DNA from 3 places in the Kineosporia succinea genome. Region 1 is predicted to be linked to each of the others. Evidence: riboswitches for the same ligand, from Rfam matches in the RefSeq annotation. Region 1 holds a riboswitch; each other region holds the start of a gene.
The links. Region 1 has a riboswitch for S-adenosylmethionine ahead of J2S57_RS06090 (nitrite/sulfite reductase). Riboswitches for the same ligand answer to the same signal wherever they lie in the genome.
Positions count from the first base shown of each region.

Region 2: another riboswitch for S-adenosylmethionine. It lies ahead of J2S57_RS05120 (aminotransferase class V-fold PLP-dependent enzyme); the one in region 1 lies ahead of J2S57_RS06090 (nitrite/sulfite reductase).
Region 3: another riboswitch for S-adenosylmethionine. It lies ahead of J2S57_RS01560 (bifunctional o-acetylhomoserine/o-acetylserine sulfhydrylase); the one in region 1 lies ahead of J2S57_RS06090 (nitrite/sulfite reductase).

Region 1 is NZ_JAUSQZ010000001.1:1,358,665-1,363,012, reverse strand. It holds gene J2S57_RS06100 (hypothetical protein) at 1-202, shown strand, start outside; gene J2S57_RS06095 (phosphoadenylyl-sulfate reductase) at 257-988, opposite strand; gene J2S57_RS06090 (nitrite/sulfite reductase) at 1,221-3,008, opposite strand; SAM riboswitch class I at 3,223-3,325, opposite strand; gene J2S57_RS06085 (acyl-CoA dehydrogenase family protein) at 3,587-4,348, shown strand, end outside.
Region 2 is NZ_JAUSQZ010000001.1:1,131,162-1,135,509, reverse strand. It holds gene J2S57_RS05120 (aminotransferase class V-fold PLP-dependent enzyme) at 1-1,189, opposite strand, end outside; SAM riboswitch class IV at 1,227-1,342, opposite strand; gene J2S57_RS05115 (GntR family transcriptional regulator) at 1,777-2,142, opposite strand; gene J2S57_RS05110 (MerR family transcriptional regulator) at 2,255-2,431, shown strand; gene J2S57_RS05105 (hypothetical protein) at 2,428-2,646, shown strand; gene J2S57_RS05100 (hypothetical protein) at 2,649-2,981, shown strand; gene J2S57_RS05095 (hypothetical protein) at 2,978-3,340, shown strand; gene J2S57_RS05090 (hypothetical protein) at 3,639-4,022, shown strand; gene J2S57_RS05085 (hypothetical protein) at 4,076-4,279, shown strand; gene J2S57_RS05080 (hypothetical protein) at 4,283-4,348, shown strand, end outside.
Region 3 is NZ_JAUSQZ010000001.1:336,340-340,687, forward strand. It holds gene J2S57_RS01560 (bifunctional o-acetylhomoserine/o-acetylserine sulfhydrylase) at 1-1,232, opposite strand, end outside; SAM riboswitch class IV at 1,324-1,435, opposite strand; gene J2S57_RS01565 (DUF4192 domain-containing protein) at 1,569-2,837, opposite strand; gene J2S57_RS01570 (matrixin family metalloprotease) at 2,990-3,847, opposite strand; gene J2S57_RS01575 (GGDEF domain-containing protein) at 4,013-4,348, opposite strand, start outside.

The DNA.
Region 1 (4,348 bases):
GGCCGCCGTGAAGTTCGCCCGCGGCACCTTCGCCAAGCCCGGCGCGACCGACGAGACCGACGCTGCCGACCTCAGGCCCGACGGCGAGGTGGGCGAGAGCGCCGAGCGCGTCGAGGAGGCCCTGAACCGGCCCGAGATCCAGCGCATCCTGGAGCGTTTCGACGAGCAGTTCGAACGGGCTCTCGAGAACCCGCAGAAATGAGAGACGACGTGGGCACCCCGGGTGCCCACGTCGTCCGTCATTCTCGAAAAGGGTTTACAGGTGGATGCCGCACTCCGACTTGGCCCGGCCCGCCCAGCGCCCGGCGCGCGCGTCCTCGCCCGGCGCGACCGCCCGGGTGCAGGTGGAGCAGCCGATCGAGCGATATCCCAGCTGCAGCAACGGATTGCTGAGCACCTCGGGGTGCGCGTCCTGGTAGCTCTCCACGTCGTCGTCGGTCCAGGCCGCGATCGGCGCGAGCTTCAGCAGGTCCCGCTTCGCGTCCCAGCGCACCACCGGCGTGTTCGCGCGGTCGGGGGACTCGACCCGGCGAAGACCCGTGGCCCAGGCCCGGTATCCGCGCAGTGCGTTGTTCAGCGGGGCCACCTTGCGCATCTTGCAGCAGGCGTCCGGGTCGGTCTGCCAGAGCTTCCCGCGCTTGGCCTCGTGCTCCTCCACCGACTCCTTGGGCCGGATGCTGAGCATGCGCAGCGGGTACGAGGCCTGCACGGCCTGCGCGGTGCCGATCGTCTCGGCGAAGTGGTATCCGGTGTCGACGAAGAGCATGTCGGTGCCCGGCACGGCCCGCGAGGTCAGGTGGGCCAGCGCGGTGTCACCCATCGACGCCGTGATCACCAGGCTCTTGCCGAAAGCCTTTCCGGCCCAGCCCAGAACGGTGAGCGGGTCGGCACCCTCGAGCACCGAGTTGGCCTCGGCCGCGAAACCTTCGGGGTCGTTCTCCAGGGCGGCCGCGACGTCCTCGGGCCGGCTGATCAGGGATCCGATCATTGCTGTCACTCTCCTAGGCGGGAGCCCGCATGAGTGGATGACGTTTCAGGAATGGGGGAATCGAGCTGCGCCGGCTGGTGCAGTCCGTGAAAGCTCAGGCTGAACAGGCGAAGACAGCTCCGGCAGTGCCAGCCGCCGCGGGTGAGACCCTCGACCGTGCCGCTCGCGACCGGTCGCAGGTCTTCCTCAGCGCAGAACGGGCAGCAGTACGGAACCGCTCTCGTCGTCTCGCTCACGCCAGATCGGCCTCGTCGGCCCGGATCACCCAGGCCGCGAAGGTCTCGTCGTCCTTGCGCTGAGCGATCCAGCGGCGCACGAGACGCTCGACGTAGTCGGGCAGGTCGGCCGCCGTCGACTTCAGGCCCCGGACCTTGCGGCCGAACCCGGCGTGCACGCCGAGCCCACCGCCAAGGTGGATCTGGAAGCCGTCGACCGTTTCGCCCTGCGGGTCGGCCGGATTCGGCAGCTGGACACCCTTCAGGCCGATGTCGGCGATCTGGGCGCGGGCGCAGGAGTTCGGGCAGCCGTTCATGTTGATCGACAGGCTCGGCCCGTCGAGCGTGAACAGTTCCGGCACGTCGGCCAGCCGGTTCTCCAGCTCACTCACCAGCGTGGTCGCGGTCGACTTGGTCGCCGTGATCGCCAGCTTGCAGAACTCGATCCCGGTGCAGGCCATCGTGCCCCGCCGGAACGCGGAAGCCCTTGCGGAGAGCCCGATCTCCTCGAGCTCGTCGAGCAGGTCGGGCACCTTGGAGGCCACCACGTCGAGGATCACGATCTTCTGCTGCGGCGTGAACCGCAGGCGGTTGCTGCCCGCCTTCTCCGCCGCGTCCGCCAGCTTCGCCAGCACGGTGCCGCTGACCCGGCCGACGACCGGGGTGATCCCGACGTAGAACTTGCCGTTCTTCTGCCGGTGCACCCCGACGTGGTCGTGCCGCGAGCCCGCCGGGAGTTCCGGGGCGGGGCCGTCAATGAGCTTGCGCCCCAGGTACTCCTGCTCGAGCACCTCGCGGAAGACCTCCGGGCCCCAGTCGGCCATCAGGAACTTCAGGCGGGCCCGGTTGCGCAGACGGCGGTAGCCGTAGTCGCGGAAGATCTTGATGACGCCGTGCCAGACCTCGTGCACCTCGTCGAGCGGCACCCAGGCACCCAGGCGCTTGGCCAGCATCGGGTTGGTGCTCAGGCCCCCGCCGACCCAGAGGTCGAAACCCGGCCCGTGCTCGGGGTGGTTCACGCCCACGAAGGCGATGTCGTGGATCTCGTGGGCCACGTCCTGGCTCGGGTTGCCGCTGATGGCCGTCTTGAACTTGCGCGGCAGGTTCTGCAGTTCCTCGTCACCCACGAAGAGCTCGCGGATCTTGAGCAGCGCCGGCGTCCCGTCGATGATCTCGTCGGCGGCCACTCCGGCGACCGGCGAACCGAGGATCACGCGCGGCGTGTCACCGCAGGCATCGGTGGTGATGAGGCCCGCATCGCCCAGACGCGACCAGATCTCCGGCATGTCCTCGATCCGGATCCAGTGGTACTGGATGTTCTGCCGGTCGGTGACGTCCGCGGTGTCCCGCGCGTACCGGGTGGAGAGGTCGGCGAGCGTGCGCAACTGGTTCAGGTCGACGGCGCCACCGTCGGTGCGGACGCGGAGCATGAAGTACTCGTCGTCCAGCTCGTGCGGCTCCAGCGAGGCGGTGCGTCCGCCGTGGATCCCGGGCTTGCGCTGGGTGTAAAGACCCCACCAGCGCATCCGGCCCCGCAGGTCGTCACCCGGGATGCTCGCGAAACCGCCCCGGGCGTAGGCGTCGATGCGCTCACGCACCGCGAGACCACCCTCTTCCGCCTTCCACTTCTCGTTCGGCGTCAGAGGGGTGGTCTCGCCCAGGGCCCACTGTCCCTCCGAGCGCTTCGGCTTCGGCGGGAAGACGGTACCGGCGCCGGTCTGGGCGGTGTCGGTGCTCACGAGTGGTTCCTCCGGGATTGACTGACGGCCTTGAAGGGGTGACGGGCGGTAGCGGGCACACCCCATGACCGCGCGCATCACCCGATCGGCCGTATCCGGCGGACAGGGACGATCGGTGACGTTGTGGTCTTCGGTGGGCGAGCGGCGGATCTGGACGGTTACTACCGACAGGCGGCGCTGGCGGTCCGCAGCAGATCGACGTAGGCACGCCGGGTGAGGCTCTTCACGGTCGCTCTCGTGACCGTGGAACCTCCGGGCGGTGGCTGCGCTCGCATGTTCTCCTCCATCGGTCCTGGCGGTAGCACCGGCCCCGGCATCTGCTGGATGTCGGGTGGTTGCTGCGGCGTCGTCGAGCCAGGTCTCTCAGCCGCTCTGGATGGTTTTCTTGACCGTACGTTCACATAAGGAGATCGTCAATCGGCAAGTCCAGGATTTGGGACGACCAAAGCGAGGCTTTGGTCTCCGGTCGTGAACCCGTCCTTCGAAAACCTGCAGTCCGCACGCCTGATTCCCCGTACCCGGCGGTCACCTGAAAGAGCCGGGCCGTTACGGAGTGGTGTCGCTCACATGAGGGCCCGATGTGCCGACCCGCGTCGCTCCGGATACTCGAAGCGATTCGGCCGTACCGAGGGCGGGAGTGCGCGATGGGGCGTCTGCAGAGCACCGAGGGCCTGAGCGAAGAGCAGCGGGAGATCCTCAAGGCGGTGCGGGTCTTCGTGGACGAGCGGATCCTGCCGGTGGCCACCGAGCTGGAGCACGCCGACGAGTACCCGGCCGCGATCGTCGAGGGACTGCGGGAGATGGGCGTCTTCGGCCTCATGATCCCCGAGGAGTACGGCGGTCTGGGCGAGTCGCTGCTGACCTACGCACTCGTGGTGGAGGAGCTCTCCCGGGGCTGGATGAGCGTCTCGGGCATCGTGAACACTCATTTCATCCTGGCCTGGATGCTGCTGCAGCACGGCACCGACGAGCAGAAGCAGCGCTACCTGCCGCGGATGGCGGCGGGCGAACTGCGGGGCGCGTTCTCGATGTCGGAGCCGCACTGCGGTTCGGACGTGGCGGCGATCCGCTCCCGAGCCCGGGTCTGCGAGGACGGCGGCTGGGTGCTGGACGGGCAGAAGATGTGGCTCACCAACGGGGGCACGTCGAGTCTGGTGGCGGTGCTGGTGCGCACCGAGACCGGCGCCGACTCGGTCTACCGCAACATGTCGACGTTCCTGATCGAGAAGACGCCCGGCTTCGGCGAGGTCGCGCCCGGGCTCACGGTGCCGGGCAAGATCGAGAAAATGGGTTACAAGGGGGTCGACACCACCGAGCTGATCCTCGACGGCTTCCGGCTGGAGCAGGCGTGTCTGCTGGGTGGGGTGCCCGGGCGCGGCTTCTACCAGATGATGGACGGGGTGGAG
Region 2 (4,348 bases), 230 kb from region 1:
GGTACACGGCGACCCGGGCGGCCTCGTGACCCTCGACCGTGAAGCCGACCACGCCGACCCGCTCGGTGCTGTCCGACCACGCGCGCAGCACGCGCACCTGCGGGATCGACTCCAGACCCTCGAGAAGCCGCTCGGACAGAGCCGCTTCGTGCTCCTCGATCGCACCTTCGGGCAGCTCGGCGATCGCCCGGCAGGCCGCGGCCAGGGCCGCCGCGCCGAGCACGTTGGGGGTACCGCCCTCGTGCCGCGCCACCCCGGTGGTCCAGGTGGCCCGGCCCTCGGCGTTGACCGCGCGCACCGCGCCACCCCCGAGCTGGTGCGGCGGCGCCACGTCCAGCCAGTCGGAGCGACCGATCAGCACGCCGGAACCGAACGGGGCGTAGAGCTTGTGGCCCGAGAAGGCCAGGTAGTCGATGTCCAGCGCCGCGATGTCGACGCGGCGGTGCGGCACCAGCTGGGCGCCGTCGACCACGATGCGGGCGCCGTGAGCGTGCGCGATGCGGGCGATCTCAGCGACCGGGAGGATCTCACCGGTCACGTTGCTACATCCGGTCACCGCGACCAGCGCCGCCGGCCGCTCGGCCAGCGCGGCCTCCAGCGCCGCGACCGTCTCGGCCACCGTGGCCGCCGTCGGGATCAGCCGGTGCGCGCCACTCGTCCAGGGCAGCAGGTTGGCGTGGTGCTCGACGTCCAGCACGATCACCTCGCCGGCGCCCGGACCGTCTTGCGGGACCGAGGCGGCCAGCAGGTTCAGCGCGTCGGTGGTGTTGCGCGTGAAGATCGTGAGGTCGCCCGGTCGGGCCCCGACGAACGCGCCCACGGTCTGCCGGGCGCTCTCGTACAGCGCCGTGCTGACCTGCGAGGCGTAACCGGCGCCGCGGTGCACGCTGGCGTAGTACGGCAGCACCTCGGCCACGTGATCGGCCACGGCCTGCAGGGCGGGGGCGCTCGCGGCGTAGTCGAGGTTCACGGCCCGGGCCGTGCGGCCGGTCGTGCCCGGCGTGCCATCACCGGCCAGCGGCGCGGCCAGGTTGCCACCGACGACGGGCAGGAGCGGGCCGATCGGGAGCCGGGCGGGGGCGCTCGCGCGGGCGGCCTCGGGGGAGGTGTACGTGGCGATGCCGCCGGCCGGGGTGGCCACACCCTGGGTCTGGCGGTAGCGGGAGTTGCGGAAGGTGGACGCAGACATGGCGGTGCTCCTCGGATCTGGGACCCGATGCCGTCCGGGTCCGCGCTTGCAGCGGACCGGGTTCGGCCGCCGCCAGGTCTTCACCCGGAGCACCCCACCGCGGAGGAGGGTTGCCGGCCAGCAAGCCGGGGCTATGCGCTGGCACTCATGACCTGCGTCCACGTTAGGTGACGTTCTGGAAACGCTCAAGGGGTGATCCCCCAGGTCTCGCTCTGCGAGACGCGGGCGGGCCCGGGTTCGCCCGAGGGGCGTAAACGCCTGTGGTGAGCCGGGAATCGGTCGGCGACCGGAGCGTCCGCCATTGAAGGCCTGTGGCACATGTCACTCGTGTTGAAATGGTGGTGACAGCGGGTGTCGCCGCCCGGTGCTGGGATACAGCACTGCTGGTGCGCGAGGGGGGACTCGAACCCGAGTAGCTCGCTCCCCGTCCACCTGTGCAGACGCCGTTCGTGCAGGTCAGGCAGCTTCTGCTGCCGCCTGATCATGCGCTTTATCTCCGTTTCGAGCCCAGTTTGAGCCCTTTCAGGAGGCCAGCGTATTGCCTCGGCAATGGGTGGACGGGGTGCTCCTGGCTTCCCCTGCGGGCGCTACTTCTGGCGACGCTCCAAGCGGTCCAGTCGCTTGATGATGTCCTGGAGTAAGGGGAGGGCGTCGTCGAGCTTCTCCTCGATCGACTCCAGTCGATCGGTCGACAACCGGCGCGGAAGCGCAGCTACGGGATCGTCGGGGATCGTGTCCGCGACGAAGTGCCCAGCCCGTCCGCGCGCCACCAGGTAGCCCTGTTGCACCAGTTCCTGGAAGGCGAGCCGAGTGGCGCCGACGCTCGCTTCGTACTTCTGTGCGGTCGCGTCGATGGAGCCGATGGACTGCCCCGGCTTCAGCTCCCCGTCGACGATCCCCTGTCGGATCGTCTCCGCCACATCGTTCTTTCCCGCCACTCGCTCCTCCTGCATATATGCACCTGCGGTACATGGTCGCAGGAATGGGTTGCCTCTTCCATCTTCATGTATGTACTGTGTGCTTAAAGAAGTGCAGGACTTACATGAAGATCAGGAGGTGCAGCCGATGCAGGTCCCCGATGTCGCCAGAGCGGTCGGGCGCGACGAATCCACGGTGTTGCGCTGGATCTACTCCGGCCAGCTCCCCGCCAGCCGCAAGCTGCGCGGCCCCTGGAACGTCTGCGACGCCGCCGTTGCCGCGCTCGTTGCTGGCGACCCGTACGCCGATCAGGTCGCAGCGTGAGTGCCGCGACCGTCGAAACCAAAGAGCGTCGACCGATCTTCACGATCTCCAGGATCGGCGAAAGCTTGCTGGTGGCCCGACTTCTGGCCGCGATCGCCGTAGTGGGCGAACTGGGGCACGAGAACTTCGACATCGTCCCCGACCCCAGCCACATCCCCGCCGGACTGCCCACGGGCAAATGGCTCTGCCACTTCCTGGTCTTCCCGAAGGAGTAACAGTGAAGCGTCTTTTCACCCAGGCCCGTGAGGTCAGCCCGCAGCACCGCCTGGTCGGCACCGGGGCGCTCCTGGCCTTCGCCGGCGTCGCCCTCATCTACATCGCTTTCCACAGCGGCTGGCTGATGCTGATCGGCATCCCGGCGGGCGCGGGGCTCCTGTACTGGGGTCTCAGTGTCGCCAACCGGGGCCACGATGAGATCGCGGCCGAGCGGCGCTACCGACTGGCGAACCCGCTGCCCGCACCGTCGGACCCAGCGATCACCGAAACCCTCGTCCACCAGGCCGAGGCCGCTGGAGAGGGAGCGACGCGTCGGGAGGAGGCGCAGTCATGACCGTGAAGTCGCTGATCGACTGCCTCTACCGGACGGCCGAGCGGAAGGCGTGGCCCTGCAACGAGTGGTGGGCCGTGGACGTGCTCACCGACTACTGCGGCGGCGAACTCCTCGGCCTGCCCATCGTCCAGGACGCCATCGTGGTCTCCCGCGACGCGATGCACCGCAAGCACCTGGAGATCGACTGGCGCCAGCTCTGGGACGGTCTCGACGGAGCGCAGCTGAGCGCCGATAAGACCGAGATCCTCCGCGCGGTCTGTCTTCTGGGTGGAGTCGACGAGCCGTGGACTGAGCTGACCATTCCGGTGGGTGGCATTGAGATCGTCTTCCGGGCCCTGCCGGAGGCGGTGGCAGCGTGAGCTTCGAAGATGTCCCGCTGTTCGACGAACCAGTTCACGTCCCGGTGCCGAAGTCGACGTGGGTCGGTCGGGGGAAGGCTGCGAAAGCGACGTTCCCCTGCCCGAACTGCGGCAGGACCAAGCAGGTGGGCCTTGTTCCCGATGGCGACCACCTGGTGTTCCGTGCGCATCGCTGGGTCACCTACGAGGAGAGTCAGATCGAGTGCAGCGGCGGAGGAAGGCCTCTCTGCGACGCCAGGCCCACGCCGGCCGTTGGGACTCGTTGCCCGCACGAGCACCGACAGGAGAGTGCTGCGGCGTGAATGACGACAACCAGCTGAGGAGGCCAACTCCCACCGAACTGAGCATTGTCCTGGTGCGGGTCCTGGCCGCGATGGAAGACCTGATGGGAGCGGACGACGACCCACTGACCACCGTGTCGATCGACGCCAGCGGTGAGGTATACCTCCAGATGCGGGACCACAACTTCGGCCGTCGCCTGGTGGATGCCCTGATCCCTGGCGAGGTCGCCTGGAGCGGACGCGTGGCCGCCCGCATGTACGACGAGAACCTGTTCATGCACTGGATCACCGCCAAGGGGCAGCTGACGATGAGACGTCGCGAGCACCCCGTGAAGATCAGCTGCGTCGAAGACCTGACGCGCGCCGAGGCGGAGCAGCTCGACCCGTCGATCGCCGCCTGACCCAACCCACCTGCACGCCATTCGTGGCTACCCCCATGCCAAAAGGAGGACTCATGCTGCAACCCGCACCGCGGCGGCACTGGTGGGGAACCCCAGTGACTGTGGCCCTGATCCTCGTGGACTGCGCGATCGTCGGCACCTGGGTTCACAGCCTGAGGGAAGACGACGTCGAATCGACCTACACGCAGGTCGATTCGGTCCAGCTCCCGGATGACGTGCCCATGCCGCCCACCGAACCCTGGCCGGGAAGGAGGTAGAGCGTGCCCGAGCGGGTCATCGACTTCATCGCCGAGCTGGGTGCTCGGGCGGCCAGGCTGCTCCTTGTC
Region 3 (4,348 bases), 1.0 Mb from region 1:
AGCCCCGGCGTGACACCGGTGACCAGCTGCTCCTCGGGGGTGAGCTGGCTGTGGGTGGTGCTGGCCGGGTGGATGACCAGGCTGCGCACGTCGCCGATGTTCGCGACCAGGCTGTGCAGCTCGAGCGCGTCGACGAAGGCACGCCCCGCGTCCACCCCGCCGCGGATCTCGAACGCCACGATGGCGCCCGCTCCCTTCGGCGCGTACTTCTGCCCGAGCTCGTACCAGGGGCTGCTGGGCAGGCCGGCGTAGGCCACCGACTCCACCTCGTCGCGGCCCTGCAGCCAGGTGGCCACGGCCTGGGCGTTCTGCACGTGGCGCTCGACGCGCAGGCTGAGCGTCTCCAGGCCCTGGGCGATGAGCCAGGCGTTGAAGGGTGACGCGGCCGGGCCGAGGTCGCGCAGCAGCTGGACGCGCGCCTTGAGGATGTAGGACAGGTTCGCCCCGAGCGCGCTGCCGACGCCGAGGTCCCGCCCGTAGACCAGGCCGTGGTAGCTCGGGTCGGGCTGGTTGAAGCCCGGGAACCGCTCGGGGTCGGCCGTGTAGTCGAACCGGCCGCCGTCGACGATCACACCGGCGATCGCCCCGCCGTGCCCGCCCAGGTACTTGGTGGCCGAGTGCACGACCACGTCGGCACCCCACTCCAGCGGCCGGATCAGGTAGGGCGTGCCGACCGTGTTGTCGACGATCAGCGGCACCCCGGCCTCGTGCGCCACCCCGGCGACGCCCTCGATGTCGAGCACGTCCTGCTTGGGGTTGGAGATCGTCTCGCCGAAGAACGCCTTGGTGTTCGGGCGCACCGCGGCCCGCCAGGAGGCCAGGTCGTCGGGGTTCTCCACGAAACTGACCTGGATGCCCAGTTTCGGGAACGTGTAGTGGAACAGGTTGTAGGTGCCGCCGTAGAGGCTCGGGCTGGCCACGATGTGGTCGCCGGCCTCGGCCACGTTGAGCAGTGCGAGGGTCTCGGCGGACTGGCCGGACGCCACCAGCAGCGCGCCCACACCGCCCTCGAGGCTGGCCAGACGCTGCTCAACCACGTCGGTCGTGGGGTTGTTGAGCCGGGTGTAGATGTTCCCGAACTCCTTGAGCCCGAACAGGTTCGCCGCGTGCTCGGTGTCCTTGAACACGTACGACGTGGTCTGGTAGATCGGCAGCGCCCGCGCGCCGGTCACCGGGTCGGGGGTCTGACCGGCGTGGATCTGCCGGGTCTCGAACGACCAGCCGTCACTCATCCGTGTACCTCCAAGCTCAGGGGCACAGGTGGCAGACCCGTGCCCTGGCGGGCACGCAGGCCCGCCGGCATCGAGACGGGTCGACTGGCGTCGACCGCGCTTGCTGTCGCCGCAGCGACAACCTGGTCATCACCCGGGGCACCCCACCGCGGAACGAGGGTTGCCGACCAGCAAGCCGGGGCTTGTCGCTGGTACTCATGACCTGGATCTGCACAGTAATTGAGCGAACGCGGGTTGGCACGTGCCGTCTCAGAATCTGGACCCACCCGCCGGGCACGCGTGATCAACGTCATTTCCCCGCCTTCCCGCCCTCGACCTGGGCCGTCGTCGTGCTGGTCATCCGCCCTGCCGGTCGCCCGGCAGCTCCACCCACGGCGGTGCCGTGCCGGTGATGCAGAGCATCTCGACCAGCTCGGCCAGCCTCGGCAGGGCGCCCGGCAGGTCCGGGCTCTCCTCGCGCACCCGTTCCATCAGCAGCCGGGTGCGCACGCCGTTGCCCCGGTACCAGGCCAGCAGAGCGAGCACGGTCAGCACCGGCCCCCGCTCAGCCGCCGTGCTGCGCCGGGCCAGGGCGGCCAGCACTTCCTCGCCCCGGTTCAGCAGCACCCGGTCGGGCTTCTCGCTGAACAGTTCCTCCCAGTGGTCGGACAGGTTCGGCGCCGCCCGGCCCGCCAGCAGCTGACCGAGCAGCCGTTGACGCAACTCTCCCGGTGCCGCGGCCAGCCGCACGAAGATCGCGTCGCGCAGGAACGGGTCGTTCAGCGACCTCACCTGCAGCTCGTCGGAACTCCAGCCCTCGGCGTGGCCCAGCAGCGCGCTCCACGTGCGCCACCAGAGGCGCCGGGCCCGCTCACCGATGTCGGCCGGCCCGGCCTGGGCACCGCCGCTCTCACCCTCCACCCCGAGGTCGTGCTCCCGCGAGCCACCGGCTCGCGTCGGCGAAGCCCCCGGATCGTCGGTGGCGCGCCCGATGTCGGCGATCATGTCCTCCTCGCTCGCCGCGAGCTGGTCGCCGCGCAGCACGTGGGCGACGGCGACCCGGCTCGTCTCCACCTGGCTCAGCGGCCGGCCCGACGACGGGCAGCACGACTCGTCGGGGCAGCGCAGCGACCGGAACCCCGTCGGCGTGATGCCGATGACGTCGTACAGCCACAGCCCGGCCTTCAGCATGCGGTGGGGCAGCGCCCGGATCACCGCCGGGGGCGGCACGGACAGCGCGTCGTGCGTGGCGACGAGCGCGACCACCCGGGGCGGGAGATCCTCGTCGGGATCGGGCGGGAGATCGCCGGACACCCAGTTGTCGTGCACCGGCCGCCCGAAGTGCCCGGGTGGTGGCGGCTCGCCCTCCGGCTCGGGCGGAACCCCGAACATGGCGGCGGCCGGGCCTTTCAGCGCATCGATCGCCGAGTCGAGCACCTGGACCACCCCGGCCGGCCCCAGCCAGGCCGGGGTCAGATCGACCCGCAGCATCGAGCCGACCCGCCCGCGCGAGCCGTGCAGCGAGACGAGCACCAGGCTGTTGAGCGGCCGGAAGCCGAGGGTGTACCAGACGGCCGCGATCAGGTCGGCGGGCCCGGCTTCGTTCACGGTGAGGTCGGAGGACATGCCTCGAGACTGGCCGCGCCCACCTCCCCGGAACCGGCTCCGCAGGCCCTCTGTGGACAACCCGGGGTTCCTGCCGGGTTGTGGAAAGCCTGGGTGTGGAAGGTCGGGTTGGGGAAGGGCTGGGTGCGGAAGGTCGCGTCGGGGAAGGTCCGTCAGAAGTCGCGGAAGCAGGGGCCGCCCGAGAGCTCGGCGAGACCCCGCCGGTCACCGACCTCGAACCCGTGGGTGTGCGACTGCGCGGTGGGCGTGCGGTACATCAGCTCCCCCGGGTCGTCGACGTGGTCCAGGCCGATGACGTGCCCGAACTCGTGCAGCACCACGGCGTCGATGCGTTCCTGCCCGTCGGCCCAGGTCGCCACCTCGGAGAGGTGCTCGGCGTTGAGGTAGACCACACCGCTGACGTAGCGCCGCGAACCGGGGCCGGAGCCCGTCACCGTGTCCGGGCCGCCCAGACCGGCGTAGCCCTTCATGTGCGGGTACTCGGCCGGGTCGGTCCACGCCACCAGCACCGGTGACCAGCGCTCGCCGTAGCGCTCGCGGTTCTGGGACGGCCGGTCGACCGTGGGCGGTTCCGCGGTGGTGCCGTCGTAGGTGAACCGCAGGCCGGTGATCCGCTCCACCTCGGCAACGGCCCGCTCGACCGCCAGCTGCCCACCGGGTGGGGCTCCCTGCGTCCGCACCACGTAGTGCACCGGCCGGCAGGGGTCCCAGCGAACCGGCTCGCCGGAGCCGTCGTCCTGGTACTCCAGCAGCTTGAAGCCGCCGGTGCCGGAGGGCGCGGGTGCCGGTGAGGCCAGCGGCCCGCTCGCGACGTCCTGGGGCAGGGCCGGATGTGTCGCGTCACCGCCACCCCGCATCCAGCGCCCGGTCGGGTCGGAGGCGAAGAGCAGCGACAGCGCGAACATCAGCACCAGGCCGAAGGCGAGCGTGGCCGTCAGGAGGGTGATGGTGCGTGGCGCGCCGGACGGGGCCAGGGCACCCGCCGACGGCTCCCGACGGGCCGTGTCCATACCCCTCAGGTCGTCCGGCACCGCCGGGGACTAGAGGGGTCGAAAGGGTGGAAGGCCGGTCGACGGGAAGGATCACACGGCGGCGAACCGCGAGGAGCCCGAAAAAACCTGCTGCCCGGTGACAACCGATCCGGCCCTTCGGGCGTGCTTTTCGGTATGGACGCCCTAACCGACCATCGCGGAGTCGCCGCCCGCGCGTTTGGCCGCGTACATCGCCTCGTCCGCGCGGCGCAGCCATTCCTGGTCCTCGATCGGCGCCGTGCGCACCGCCACCCCGATGCTGGCGCTGACCCGCGAGGCCGACGACTGCGGGCAGTTGCGGATCGTCTCCAGCAGCCGGTCGGCCAGGGCCACGGCACGGGTCTCGTTCAGGGCCGCGATCACCACGAACTCGTCGCCGCCCCAGCGGGCCACCACGTCTTCCAGCCGGGCGGCCGTGCGCAGGGCCGTGGAGACCTCGCGCAGCACCACGTCCCCGGCGAGGTGCCCCTGCGTGTCGTT